Labilibaculum sp. DW002: one gene and its partner. The protein of the gene in region 1 interacts with the protein of each later gene in a pairwise test. Links are inferred from orthologs where the notes say so. Each region holds a gene or a part of one and is shown in the gene's direction. Other genes may lie near its edges. The genes, in order: mrdA and L3049_RS16640.

Region 1 (7,665 bases):
CGGATACGATCACTTTAACTTACGAGAAGAAGCAAGATTTAAGATATGGTGAAAACCCACATCAGCAAGCTAGTTTCTATGCTCAAATTAAAGAAACTGAAGGAACACTTACTGCAGCAAACAAGCTTCATGGTAAGGAACTTTCATACAACAATATTGGTGACACCGATGGTGCTCTTGAAACATTAAAAGAATACAGCGAGCCGACTATTGTTGCAGCTAAGCATGCTAATCCGTGTGGAATTGGTAGTGCCGAAACTATCGCTGAAGCATTTAAGAAAGCTTATGAGGCTGATCCTGTTTCAATCTTCGGAGGTATTGTTGCTTCAAACCGTGAGATTGATGCTGCAACAGCTGAAATTATGAACAAAATCTTCTTAGAAGTTATTGTTGCTCCATCATTCAGTGCTGAAGCACTTGAGATATTAACCAAGAAAAAGAATGTAAGATTATTGGAGCTTCCGGAAATCTTAAAAACCGGATATTCAACCTTTAAAGCACGTACTGTGCTGGGAGGATTATTAATCCAGGAACAAGATCAGAAATTAATTAAGGATGAGTTGAAAGTTGTAACAGAACGTCAGCCATCAGAAAAAGAAATGGAAGATTTAATGTTTGCTTGGAAAGCAGTGAAACATGCTAAATCGAATGGTATTGCAATTGCTAAGGACAAGACTACAACTGGTGTTGGGCCAGGACAAGTTAGTCGCATTTGGGCTTTAGAAAATGCAATTCGTCAAGGTGGCGAAAACATCAAAGGAAGTGCTATGGCATCAGATGCCTTTTTCCCTTTCGGCGATTGTGTTGAAGCTGCAAACGAAGCAGGAATTACAGCAATCATTCAACCTGGAGGTTCAATTCGCGATCAGGAATCTATCGACTTAGCCAATAAATATGGTATTGCGATGGTGTTTACTGGAATGCGTCACTTTAAACATTAAAATAAGATAACAGAGAAATATAACGACTATATGGGATTTTTTTCATTCATGACACAGGAAATTGCCATCGACCTGGGAACGGCAAACACAATCATCATTTGCGATGATAAGATTGTGGTTGACGAGCCTTCGATTGTGGCATTAGACCGACGCACCGAGAAGATGGTAGCTATTGGCGAGAAAGCACGCCAAATGCAAGGTAAAACTCACGATAATCTTCGTACAATCCGTCCGCTACGCGATGGTGTAATTGCAGACTTTAATGCTGCCGAACAAATGATTCGTGGGATGATCAAAATGATCAACAAAAAACCACGTCTGTTTCCTCCTTCGTTAAGAATGGTAATATGTATTCCATCGGGTAGTACCGAGGTTGAAATGCGTGCCGTTCGTGACTCATCGGAACATGCCGGAGGTAGAGATGTTTACATGATTTATGAGCCAATGGCTGCTGCTATTGGTATTGGAATCGATGTTGAAGCCCCTGAAGGAAACATGGTCGTGGATATAGGAGGTGGTACAACTGAAATTGCGGTTATCTCACTTGGAGGTATTGTTACGAATAAATCTATTCGTATTGCTGGTGATGATTTAACTGCTGATATTCAAGAATACATGCGTCATCAACACAATATCAAAATTGGTGAGCGTACAGCTGAAGATATCAAGATTCATGTTGGGTCTGCACTTTCTGAATTAGAAGAACCACCAACTGATTTCCGTGTTCAAGGACCAAATCAGATGACAGCTCTTCCAATTGAGATTCCTGTTTCATATCAGGAGATTGCACATTGTCTGGAAAAATCGATCTCTAAAATTGAGATTGCAATTCTAAGCGCATTGGAGCAAACACCTCCTGAATTGTACGCAGATATTGTAAACCGTGGAATTTACCTAGCTGGTGGTGGTGCGCTACTTCGTGGCCTAGATAAGCGTTTGATGAACAAACTAAATATTCCATTCCATATTGCTGAAGATCCTTTGAGAGCTGTTGCAAGAGGAACAGGTGTTGCTCTTAAAAATGTGAATAATTTCTCATTCCTAATGAGATAATCAGGAATGAAACTTATTTTGGTTTAACAGGGATTCGAATTTTTGAATGAAGAATTTATTACATTTCATCGTAAGATTTCATTTTACGATCTTGTTTGTTGTAATTGAAATTTTTTGCTTGTTATTGTTGGTTAGCTACAATAATTATCAAAAAACAGAATTCCTGAACTCCAGTAATGTTGTTACTGGGTCCATTTATGATCGGGTTTCTTCTACAACCGATTATTTGGCTTTGGCCGAAACCAATGAACAATTAAATAGAGAAAATACAAAATTGAAAAATATTTTGGCTGAATCGTTTAAGGTTTCAGTCGATTCTTCACATCTCTATAATGATTCACTGTATCAGCAACAGTACATCTATCGTACAGCTAAAATCATCAATAACTCCGTTAATAAGCAGCTAAATTACATTACGCTTAACAAAGGGAAAATACATGGTATTAAGCCCGAAATGGCTGTTGTTACCGATAATGGAGTTGTAGGGGTAATCAATAGTGTTTCTGACAATTTTTCAACAGCAATTTCTTTGTTAAACAGTCGAATTAGAGTATCAGCTAAAATTAAGAAGAACAATTATTTTGGTTCTCTTACCTGGGATGGTAAAAACTATAAAACGGCTCGCCTATATGAAATTCCATTTCACGTGCAAATTCAGGTAGGTGATACCATTGTAACAAGTGGTTATTCGTCTATTTTTCCTGAAGGGATATTGTTGGGAACAGTTCAAAAGGTTTTACCCGAATCTGGCGGAAATTTTCATGATGTAGTTATTGATCTTTCCAATGATTTTAAAGGAATATCTTACGTTAAAGTGATTGGTGACTTGATGAAAACAGAACGTATTCAATTGGAGAAAGGAGAAGTCAAATGAATCAAATCTTAAAAAATACATTACGATTTGTGATACTTGTCTTTATTCAAGTAGCTATTTTAAACAATATTCAAATAAGTGGTTTTATTAACCCTTATGTATATGTTCTTTTTATTCTTTTGCTACCTTTCGAAACACCGAACTGGGTTTTGTTGGTGCTGTCTTTTTTCTTAGGCTTAAGCGTCGATATTTTTTCGAATACATTAGGAATGCATGCATCTGCAAGTGTTTTTATGGCTTACTTACGTCCTTATGTCTTAAACTATTTATCGGTAAGGGATGGATACGAACAGGGAACTAGACCTGGCGTTTTTCATTATGGATTTGCTTGGTTCTTTAAATATTGCATTGCATTGGTTTTAGCACATCATAGTTTTTTGTTTTTTATTGAGGTATTTTCTTTCTCGAATTTAAGTGAAACTATTATTAGAATCATTTTTAGTGCCTTTTTTACCTTAACTTTATTGGTGACATCTCAGTTCTTAATGTTCAAGAAATAGATTAATAACATCCTAAAATGAATAATTTTTCAAACCGAAAGTATATTATTGGGGGAATATTCATTCTTGTAGTTCTCATCTTTATTATTCGTCTGTTTAATCTTCAAATATCAGATGATACTTACAAACAATCAGCCGAAAACAATTCTCAAAGGCATGTTACCCAATATCCTGCTCGCGGATTGATCTATGATCGAAATGGCAAATTAATAGTTTACAATCAAGCTGCTTACGATTTGATGTTAATTCCTCGTCAATTAAGTGATTTTGACACTCTAGATTTTTGTTCTTTATTGGATATTGAAAAGAAAGATTTAATTAAAAAAATAGAGAAAGCTAAAAACTATTCTAGCCGGAAAGCTTCTATTTTCTTAAAGCAATTGTCTTCGGAACGATATGCCGTTCTTCAAGAGAAATTATACAAGTTCCCTGGTTTTTTCGTTCAGACAAGAACTTTACGAAAATATCCAATGAAAAATGCAGCTCATGCATTAGGTTATCTTGGAGAAGTAAATAATCAAGAAATTAAAAGAGATAAATATTTTCGCCAAGGAGATTACATTGGGAAAAGTGGAATTGAGGGAACATTTGAAAGAGATCTTAGAGGAGAAAAAGGCGTAAAAATTAATTGGGTTGATGTTTACAACCGTTCTCAAGGTTCGTATAAAGGAGGAAAGTTTGACAAGAAGCCTGTTTCTGGAAAAAATATTTACACAACTTTAGATATTGATTTGCAAGAATATGGTGAGCAATTAATGCAAAATAAAAAAGGTGGAATTGTTGCAATTGAACCTGCTAGCGGAGAAATTTTAGCAAAAATATCAAGTCCGACCTACGATCCTAGTATGTTTGTTGGTAGAGCCATGAATAAGAATTACAGAAGCTTGGTTCAAAACGATTCATTAAAGCCTCTATACGATAGGGCAATGCAGGCAAGTTATCCTCCAGGTTCAATTTTTAAGCTTGTAAATGCCTTAATAGGCTTGCAAGAAAAAGTGATTAGTCCATCTACAAAATTCGAATGCTATAGTGGTTATCACATTGGAAATTTTACAATGGGCTGTCATGCTCACAAATCACCATTAGATCTTCGTAATTCCATTATGCATTCGTGTAATGCCTACTATGCAAATGTGTTTAGATATATATTAGAGAGTCCAAAGTTTGGTTCCGTTCAGAAAGGTTATGAAGCTTGGAGAAAACATGTAACCTCATTTGGTTTAGGAAGTGTTTTGGGTACAGATTTGCCCTATGAAAGATCGGGTGATGTTCCTACCAACAAGACTTATCAAGAAAAATACAAAAGAAAAAATTGGCGTGCTTTAAATGTAATTTCTTTGTCTATTGGGCAAGGGGAATTGATGATAACACCAATGCAAATGGCGAATATGGTTGCAGCAATAGCCAATCGCGGCTATTATTACGTTCCCCATATCGTAAAATCAGTTGGTAATGATGGAGCCATAGATGAAAAGTATTTAGAAAAGAAGCATACTAGTATCGATTCAGTAAATTTTGATCCTGTAATTGAAGGTATGGATTTGGTTGTTCATGGTGGAGAAGGTAGTACCGGTCGTTCTTCAGCAATAAAAGATATTCGCGTATGTGGAAAAACGGGAACCGTACAAAATCCTCATGGAGATGATCACTCTGTATATGTAGCATTTGCTCCTAAAGACGATCCAAAGATTGCCATTGTTGTTTATGTTGAGAATGGTGTATGGGGTGCCAGATACGGAGCACCTATTTCAGGTTTAATGATTGAAAAATATCTTAAAGGTGAAATCTCCGAGAATAAAAAATACCTTGAGAAACGAATGTTGGAAGCTGATTTAATCAGTGCAAAGAAACCCAAGAAAAATACTGCAAACTAGAAAACGGAATATAGAATGACCAGAAGAGTAAGCTTAATAAAGAATTTAGATTGGTGGACAATATTCATGTATGTTCTGCTGGTTTTTTTAGGGTGGATAAATATATATGCAGCAGTTTACAACGAAGATCATCAGAGTATTTTCGATGCTACTCAACGCTACGGTAAGCAATTGATATGGATTGGAGCTGCATTTTTTTTGGCCATTGTTATTCTGATTATTGAAGGAAAGTTTTTTTCAGCTTTTGCTTATCCTACTTATCTCACCATGATTTTTCTCTTAATTGCCGTTTTACTATTTGGTAGAGAGGTAAATGGTGCTCGATCTTGGTTTCAACTAGGGCCAGTTCGCTTTCAGCCTGCTGAATTCGCAAAGTTTGCAACCTGTTTAGCTATATCTCGTTACATAAGTCAGTTTAATTTCAAAATTCACAAGTTTAAATCGCTTGTGATTTCGGGCATCATATTATTTACGCCAGCAGTTTTAATTATATTTCAAAATGATGCTGGATCTGCTCTGGTTTATACCGTTTTCATACTAGTTTTATACCGAGAAGGTTTATCTGGAATTGTTTTATTTCTTGGGTTTTTAGCCATTGTTTTGTTTGTTTTTACACTAGTAATGGCTAAGTTGTATGTGCTACTTTTCATGATTGCCGGCTCTTTTTTATGCCTAAAATTTATGGGGGTAAGTTGGAGAAATGTTCTTTTTGGCTTGGCTACAATATCTATTGGTTATGGACTTGTATGGGGGATTTCCTACTTGTTTAAAATGGAATTATCAGCCTATATTATTTTGTTAATGTCTATCGTTTTAAATACAATTCCATTTTTATACTACATCTATAAAAATCGCCTTAAGAATGCAATTTGGGTTTTTGCAATTGCAATTGGAAGTATCTTTTATACTTTCTCTGTAAGCTATATTTTTGATAATATTTTGGAGGCTCATCAGAGAACACGAATAAATGAATTGTTGGGTGTCGAATCGGATCCTTATGGAGCAGGATATAATGTAGCTCAATCAAAAATAGCGATTGGTTCTGGTGGTTTTGCGGGGAAAGGATTCTTGAATGGTACGCAAACAAAATTTAAATTCGTACCTGAGCAAAGTACAGATTTTATTTTCTGTACGGTAGGTGAGGAATGGGGATTTATAGGCTCTAGTGTAGTTTTATTTCTTCTGCTCTTGTTAATAATTAGACTTTTGTTTTTAGCAGAACGACAGCGATCACCCTTTAGTAGAATTTACGGATATGGTGTTGCCTGTATTTTATTTTTCCATCTGGCTATAAATGTTGGTATGACCATTGGCTTAGCGCCTGTAATTGGAATTCCATTGCCATTCTTTAGTTATGGAGGATCTTCTTTATGGTCTTTTACAATTTTGTTGTTTATTTTCCTTCGTTTAGATGCCAACCGTATGGAGTTGCTACGTTAATTAAGTGTTCGTTACGAACGTATTCAATTAAATCCTTCATGAAGAGATTAAATTCGTTTTCAAATTCATCATATTCATTTGTTAGCGTTTCAATTGCGTAATCCGATTCGTTTGGAAGGCTTGTGTGTTTGGCCATTATTTGCAATGCGGTTTGCAATCCATCAAGACTTGCATAACTTTCCATTCTTCTGCTCTGAATCATGAATGGTAGAAAAAGTTTTACTCGATTAGGGAGTGTTAAGTAATTTCTGATTAACACTTCATGAGATAAATTAACAAAACTCGAAATTGTTTCGCTGTGGTAAGAATTCCAGTTTTTTGCCAAGAAATGATCATAAATCATATCAACAACAACTCCAGAATATCTCCTGTACCCTTTTTTAAGCCTTTTTGAGCTATTTAATGTTATTGGATGATGATCTGTGAAATGATCTATGTTTCGATGAAGTAAAATACCTTTTTGAACTTCCGAGTGGTAGTTTTGGTACTTACGACCTTTTATATAGTCTCCAATAAAATTCCCCAACTTTATTTTCTCCGACTCTCCAGAAAGATATTGATGTGCTAAAAAGTTCATGTTTCATTTTCTATTTTATCGAAAGTAGCCAATATATCAGAATTGTAAACTGTGTTTTGTTTCTTTTTTGTTGATGTCTTTACGAATGAAGTTTAATTAATTGGCATAACTAAATAAGTTAAGACTCTTTTCTGAGAATGTCAATTTTTAAAGTCGTGTTAAGCAACAGTCAGTGTTTGAGTGATTTATCTGTTTAAAAATTAGCTGTTTTGTGTTAATGTTCATAATTTATGTAATCATACCTAATACTAATTTTTAACTAAAGAAAAAGAAGTTATGACTAAAAGGAAGGTAATTATCATTGGTGCAGCAGGTCGTGATTTTCACAACTTCAACACCTATTTCAGAAACAATCAGGATTATAAGGTTATAGCTTTTACAGCTGCTCAAATTCCCGACATTGATG
Region 2 (7,711 bases), on another replicon or contig:
GTTCCCTTTTCAGGCAAACTCTCTACAGAAATAGAACCATTCATTATCTCAATTAGTTTTTTTGAGATCGTTAAACCCAATCCTGTTCCGCCATATATTCTCGTCGTATTAGAATCAGCCTGAGAAAAAGAATTAAATATTTGATCTTGCTTATTCATTGGGATTCCAATTCCCGTATCGCTTACCTGAAACTGTAAGTTCACTATGTTCTTATCTACACCTAAAAATACCACTTTAATTTTCACAGAACCTTTTTCCGTAAATTTTATCGCATTCGAGCATAAATTATTCAACACCTGCGAAATTCGCATCGGATCACCAATTACATGTGCAGGAATTTTAGGATCAACATCAACAATCAGATCTAAACCTTTCTCTTTTGATTTAACTTTAAAACCAGAAGCAATATTTCCTACTAAACTTCTAAAATTAAAGTCTACAGCCTCTAAATCAACTCGTCCAGCTTCAATCTTACTAAAATCAAGAATGTCATTAATTAAAGTCATTAGGTTATCTGCTGACAACTTTAAAATGTTTAGATTCTGAATTTGATCTTCTCGAGGGTCATCTTCTGAAAGTAGGTGGGTAACACCTATCACCGCATTCATCGGTGTTCGAATTTCATGCGACATTGTCGATAAGAATTGAGCTTTAGCCGACGTTGCATCTTCGGCCTTCTCTTTCGCTAATATTAATTCTTGTTCTACCGCTTTGCGCTCCATTAGGTCATTAAGAACAACAAATAATACATTACCATCCATTAAATTAACAGAGTTAAGGGCAACCTCAACTGGAAATTCCGTTCCATCTTCTTTTTTATGTATCCAATCAAACTTATTAAAGCCATTAGATTTCCCCTTCTGAATCATTTCCATTGCTTTTACTTCAGAAAGCAAGCCATCTGGCTGAAACTCTGGAGAAAAATCCAATACATTTCTTAAAAGAAAATCTTCACGTTTTTTTACACCGAACAGATCCAAACAAGCTTGATTACATTCTATAAATTGTGCTTTCTTAATTACCAAGTATGCAACCGATGACTTTTCAAATATTAACTTATACTTTTCTTCATTTTTCTTGTTCTCAAGTTCCAATCTCTTTCGCTCTGAAATATCTTTAAATGTTCCTGTAAGCCCATTAATATTTCCATCCACATCAGATGTTGCTCTTACCGTCAACTCACACCAAACAAAACTTCCTTCATTGGTTAACAGTCTAAGCTCATTAAACCCACGATGAATTCCACCTGAGATTAACTCTCGAACTTTATTTTTACACCCTTCAATATCCAAAGGGTGAATAAAATCAAATGTTTTACGACCAATACTGCTATCTATCTTAAAGCCAGTAATTTTCTCCCACATTGGATTTAAATAAATCCATTCACCTTCCGAATTGGTTTGAAATATCACTTCGTTAACATTATTCACAACAGATTCTAGTTTCGAATGTGTTTTTTCAATCTCTTCCGTCTTAGAAACCACCGCCTTTTTCAACTCTTGATTTGCTTTAAAAAGCTCTTGAGAACTTTTTTCCAGAATATTCTCCAAATGTCCTAAATCAGAATCAAACCCGAGATATGCCTCATCCACTGCATTTAAAAATTCAGAAAGTTGCCCTTCCTGTTCTATAGATAAATACTTCCGAATTTGTCTTTTTAATAATCGATGCATACAATCTATTTTTCTGAAAATGTAGTAACTGTCATGGTTTGATTATGCAATACAGAGGCGCTTCCATCTTTAAATGGTGCAATCTCACCATAAGAATAAAAACCAGTGATTTTAGCCTGATTTCCAAGCACCTCCGACACCGCCTCAACTTCCTCTTCAACCAATTGTTTTAAAACCAACCTGCGGCCAACACAACTTATTAATATAGCCAATTCAGATTCTCCTTTACCAATCATTTCAATACTTGCTTCAGCGGATAACTCAGCTCCATTAATCAATCGATCTACATTTGCTTTCATCAATTTCACATATGACCCTTCAGGAATATTCCCCGCAAACACCAAACTCTGATCCTCATCATTAACACCATGAATTGTTCTTACAACCGGCTCTTCTTTATCATTTTGGCGTAAACTTAGCGGAAAAAGTAATCCTGCAGCAGGTAATTCATTTACCTTTTCACCTAAAAACTCTTTATACAATAATAATGCGGGCTGATTATCTACTTCATAAAGAACATTACCTTTCGATTTGGTCACTAGCCTTTCTAAACCAAAGCTATTCCATCCACCATTCGAACCATAAGCCACATCTAACGAATTTCCATAAAAGCCAATTGCACTAACACAGTTTTCTATTGGTTTACCCAATTTATCGTATACAAATGTTTTATTGAAATCAACACCATCACCTGCTAAACCACCTGTTACAGCAATTCCATTTGGCAATTTATTTTGTATTCCTTCAACTAAACAAGCACCATTCACATTAACACCATCACTTAGAACCATAATATGTTTCAGACCATCCTTTTTAAACTTTTCACAAAGGACTTCACCACACTCTACACTATTCTTGTAGTTCGTTAACAATACATCCTCTATTTTTATCTCTGTCAATTCAAATTCAACGGCCGTAATTGTAATGGATCTCTCATGCACTTCCAAGCCCATTATTTCACCAGCACTAGAACAACCAAATTTGATAACATCTGAAAAATTTCGATCAAGTATTTCTTGAAAATTCTGATCACATAACAATTCCCTATCTCCGAAAATAAAAAGCAGGTTTGGTTTTATTTGAATCCGTTCTAAGTTTACAAAATCTCGTTTTGATTTTATGATAACTCTATCTACTTTCATTCTCCTTCTCCTTTTAAGTATAATCAAACAGAGAAGCTCATTACATCTCCATTTTACTATTGTTTACATCAAAATCATTAACACTGGTCAATACAGCTGTACGCATCTAATTTTATACCGTTACATTAAATTACGAAAAAAAGACACACTATTGATTAAATTTAATGTTAAATTTCTCAATAGAGTTCATGATTTTTATAATCTTTGAGGCAACTTTTCGTTATTACTTAAATTCGAAGACTGTATAAGCATGGCAAAGACTATTACGAGCAAAAGAAAAACAAGCTCCAAAAAGAAAAAAATCAGCAAAAAGAAAGGCTCTACTAAACGTTCATTCACGAACTATTTGATACGCTTCGCAGTCCTTGGATTTCTTGTCGCCTCATTTTTTATTGCACTATTATTTGGAAGCGTTTACATTGGAGCATGGGGAAAATTGCCAGATTATTATACTTTAAAAAGTATTAAAAATGCAAACGCATCTGAAATTTACTCCGGAGATGGCGTAATTCTAGGTCGTGTATATGCTGAGAACAGAACCAATGTCAATTTTAAAGATATCACTCCTGATGCAATAAATGCGCTGATAGCTACGGAAGATGCACGTTTTTACGAACATCAAGGGGTAGATCAAAGAAGCTTGTTACGAGTTTTAGTAAAATCGTTGATCATGCGCAATAAAAGTGCTGGTGGCGGAAGTACCCTGAGTCAACAATTATCAAAAAACCTATATCCGAGAAGAAACTTTGGGCCTTTTAGCATGCCCGTTAATAAATTAAAAGAAGCGATAACTGCTTCCCGACTAGAAAAAATATATTCCAAAAAAGAGATTTTGCAATTGTACCTAAATACGGTTTCATTTGGGGAAAATGTTTTTGGAATTGAAAGTGCCTCTCGTCAATTCTTTAGTAAGCCTGCACATCAATTGCAAATTCATGAATGTGCCACCTTAATCGGAATGCTTAAAGCACCTACGTCTTACAATCCTAGGCTTCATCCAGAAAGATCTAAGAGAAGAAGGAATACTGTATTGAGTCAGATGGCTAAATATGAATTTATATCTCAAAATAGATTAAAAGAACTTCAAGCACGACCTTTAAAAATTCAATATCAAAAACAGTCTACGAACAAAGGCTTGGCCTCTTATCTTCGTGAAAGAATTAGAATCGAGACCAACAAAATATTAAAAGACTATCCTAAAGAAGACGGGACTTTTTATGACATCTACCGAGATGGCTTAAACATTATTACAACTCTTGATGCAAGAATGCAGAGAAATGCAGAAGAAGCGGTTGCTGAACACATGAAATCTCTGCAATCGCTATTTAAACAGCATTGGGGGAAGAAAGCTCCTTGGGGTAATGATAATGGCGTAATAGAGGATGCAAAAAAACGATCAATTCGTTACAAACGACTTATTAGCAAAGGAAAATCAGCGAAAGAAATCGATAAGGTTTTTAATACAAAAGTGAATATGAAAATATTCACATGGCAGGGCGATAAAGAAGTTAAAATTTCTCCACTAGACTCACTTAAACATTATGCTCAAATCTTAAACACTGGATTTTTAGCGATGGAACCTAGAAGTGGGAAAATAAAAGCCTGGGTTGGTGGTGTTAGTTTTGATCACTTTAAATATGATCATGTAAAGGCAAAACGACAAGTTGGTTCGATATTTAAACCAATTGTTTATGCAGCCGCTATTGATGAAGGAATATCGCCTTTTGAATATTTAAAGAATGAACGAAAAGTATACAAAGAATATGATGATTGGTCGCCTCGAAATGCAGATAATTTGTACGAAGGCAGTTACAGTATGGAAGGAGCTTTAGCTGAGTCGGTGAATACAATTGCAGTAGATGTTCTGCTTGAGACAGGTATTCGAAACACAATTGTTTTGGCTGAAGAAATGGGAATTGAAAGTAATCTTCCAAAAGTACCATCATTGGCCTTAGGAACGGCTAACATTTCTTTATTTGAGATGATACAAGTCTATGCTACCCTTGCTAATAGAGGAGTTCATAGCGATCCATATTACATTTCAAAAATTGAGGATAATAAAGGAAAACTAATTGTTGATCTTAAATCTAAACGAGAGGAAGACAGATATGTACTTTCTCCTCAAAATGCAGATATTTTAAACCATATGCTACAAGCTGTTGTAAATGATGGAACAGGTAAAACATTACGTTCTATTTATGGACTACAAGGAGACTTGGCTGGAAAAACAGGAACAACACAAGTTCAAGCAGATGGTTGGTATGTTGGTTACAACTCAAATTTAGTAGCTGGAGCTTGGGTGGGCGCAGAAGATATGAGAGTACACTTTAACTCTCTAAGTTTAGGACAAGGTGCAAGCATGGCATTACCAATTTATGGAAAATTCCTTCATAAACTGAGCAAAAATAGAAATTTTAGACATTACACAAATGCCCGCATTGTAGAGCCAGATAGTGATATTTTAGCTCAATTAGAAATCCCTCACTACCTTCCTGAAAACACAAATATTTTTGATAAGATATTTGGAGTAGAGGCCACTGATCGTGACAAATTAATGAAACGCAAAGAAAGAAAGGAAAAACGTAAAAAAGAGAAGAAATCTATTTATCAAAAAATTAAAAATATTTTTAAGCGTAAAAATTAATTATTAATTGATCTAAAGTTTTCTCGAAGCAGTTTATCAGATTTATTTTTCAGTTCTAATTTAATTTTGGTATTCCTATTTTTAATACTCTTAATCAAACGTTTAATGTCAGTTCGTGAAAACTCTGACTCCATGCAAGTAAGATAATCATCTAACACCTTATAATCATGCCAATGACCTAAAGAACTTTCTGTTTGGTTTACAATTTCAACGGCAATTTGCCTGTCTTCATCTTCGCCATTTGATAATATCAGATGATGCAAGCCCTTGACTATTTTTAGTAATTTTCTAATTTCATGATGATAATCTTCTCCATGAGAAGAATTAAATAATTTACGTACAATTTCTAATTCATCATGAATTATTCTATCAGTTAAATCTTTGATTGTGGAGAAATCCATCTGATCAATGGCTATACAAATTTGCATAGCTCGTTTCTTAAACTTTGGGATATTGAATTGATGAATTTGCTTTACTAATTTTTGAATTGCATTCTCTTTTTGAGTCTCCAGATACTGAAAAATCTCTGGGTCAATCTCAAAAGAACTCTCCTTTAACAAATCAGTACTAATTTGAACGGTTCTTAAACTACCTGCATACTTAAAAAGTTTATTAAGTTGTTTCTGCATTTGAAGGCCTTCTTCAGTATTCGAATCCATCTCTTCAACCAATAAAAGAAGGCTTTTGATATTTTTAACCGACACTCTAAATCGATGAACATCATCTTGCTTTAAATCCTTAAGCACAGACAGGTAAATTAAAAAAGAATCAAACTTTTCCCTATAGTACCCACTTAAATTTGTATTTCCTTTTTTCATATTTATCTGTATCTATATACAAGATACATAAAATCAGAGAATTACTCAAAACACATTTTAAGTAAGCTTTAAACAAACAAAAATCTCCCATTATGAAAATGGGAGATCAATATTTTTTAATGAAATAGGTTTTCTGATTTAATTGGTATTTGATCGAAGTAATTAGAACACCAAGATACTTGTTGATTGGCGTAAGGCGTATTTTTGATCATCACAATTTTTATAGGATATATTCCCTCATCCATATGTATTCTACCTCTGCGTTCATGTCTTGAATTAAGACCTTCATGACTTACGATAAGCTGATTTCCAATAGAAATTTGAGTTGGATCTATTGCGTAATTAAAAAAGGTATAAGTTGCTTTTTTATCAACCTTTATAAATCCAGTAATTTCCATAGCATAGAATTCCTCTTCGATATCTTTAGGAAACTTAATTTTATCGAGAACTCCACACTCCATTACTTCATCATTCGTTATTTCAGCAATATTATTGAATTTCCCCTTAATGATCTTGTACTTTAATCCTGTAGCAAGTCCTGAGCTTGTATCTGACACTAATGGTGAGATTTTAATGCACTCCAGACTTCTAATTTTACTTGTTAAGCCAGATTTATGAACCGTCTGTAGTTTTATCGTACTTGTATTTTTCAACACAACTGGCTTGGTGTAAATTGTAGAATTATCATCAGGATCCGTTCCATCCAAAGAATATCGAATTTTGGCATCCTCTAACTTTACCTCAAAAGGCAACTTCATCTGATCGAAAAAGAAATTTTTATTAACTCCTCCGTGCGGTGCTTGTATAAATGAATTGATGTCCTTTTGATGTAACAATTCATAATGATGCCCCATTCTTGTTTGAAAATCATTCCAATTTCGTTGATCCTTTCCCGACCATACAACTTCTGCCAAAGCACAAATTCGAGGAGCAATCATGTACTCTACCCGATCTGATGTATGCATATATTCAGTCCAAACATTTGCTTGTGCTCCCAATATGTATTTTGCCTCATCTTCATTCAATTCTGAAGGCGTTGGTTCAAATTCATATACTTTTTGTAGTGGAGAGAAACCCCCAATAGCAGTAGGCTCAATATAATTATCATCCTGATAATGATCGAAATAACAATGTGATCCAGGTGTCATAATTACATCATGATGCTGTTTGGCAGCCTCAATACCGCCTTCTGTTCCTCGCCATGACATAACTGTTGCTTCAGGAGCCAAGCCGCCTTCTAATATCTCATCCCAACCAATAATCTTACGATTCTTGCTGAGTAAAAACTTCTCAATTCGCTGAATAAAATAGGATTGCAATTCATGCTCATTTTTTAAGCCTTCTTCTTTCATTCGCTTTTGACACAAATCACAAGATTCCCAATTTGTTTTAGGACACTCATCACCACCAATATGAATGTACTTTGATGGAAAT

Evidence for each region.
Region 2: the proteins of mrdA (region 1) and L3049_RS16640 interact in binary tests that used the Escherichia coli proteins (3 or more experiments, as listed by UniProt). The link is inferred for Labilibaculum sp. DW002 from one-to-one orthologs.

Annotation. Positions count from the first base shown.
Region 1 is NZ_JAKJSC010000001.1:2,486,688-2,494,352, reverse strand. Bases 2,825-5,813 are described here. They hold mrdA (penicillin-binding protein 2), read left to right. Parts: upstream 2,825-3,385; coding sequence 3,386-5,242; downstream 5,243-5,813. Other genes in these bases: rodA (rod shape-determining protein RodA), read left to right, coding at 5,258-5,813; mreD (rod shape-determining protein MreD), read left to right, coding at 2,865-3,368; mreC (rod shape-determining protein MreC), read left to right, coding at 2,825-2,868. Outside these bases: purH (bifunctional phosphoribosylaminoimidazolecarboxamide formyltransferase/IMP cyclohydrolase), read left to right, coding at 1-941; L3049_RS09865 (rod shape-determining protein), read left to right, coding at 972-1,994; more of mreC, read left to right, coding at 2,041-2,824; more of rodA, read left to right, coding at 5,814-6,682; L3049_RS09840 (acyl carrier protein phosphodiesterase), read right to left, coding at 6,636-7,259; L3049_RS09835 (cyclic 2,3-diphosphoglycerate synthase), read left to right, coding at 7,536-7,665. UniProt on the Escherichia coli protein: Catalyzes cross-linking of the peptidoglycan cell wall. Responsible for the determination of the rod shape of the cell. Is probably required for lateral peptidoglycan synthesis and maintenance of the correct diameter during lateral and centripetal growth.
Region 2 is NZ_JAKJSC010000005.1:51,337-59,047, reverse strand. What follows is about bases 2,728-5,762. They hold L3049_RS16640 (penicillin-binding protein 1A), read left to right. Parts: upstream 2,728-3,065; coding sequence 3,066-5,459; downstream 5,460-5,762. Other genes in these bases: L3049_RS16635 (CHAD domain-containing protein), read right to left, coding at 5,456-5,762; L3049_RS16645 (FIST signal transduction protein), read right to left, coding at 2,728-2,815. Also shown: L3049_RS16650 (PAS domain-containing hybrid sensor histidine kinase/response regulator), read right to left, coding at 1-1,673; more of L3049_RS16645, read right to left, coding at 1,679-2,727; more of L3049_RS16635, read right to left, coding at 5,763-6,277; L3049_RS16630 (family 20 glycosylhydrolase), read right to left, coding at 6,394-7,711. UniProt on the Escherichia coli protein: Cell wall formation. Synthesis of cross-linked peptidoglycan from the lipid intermediates.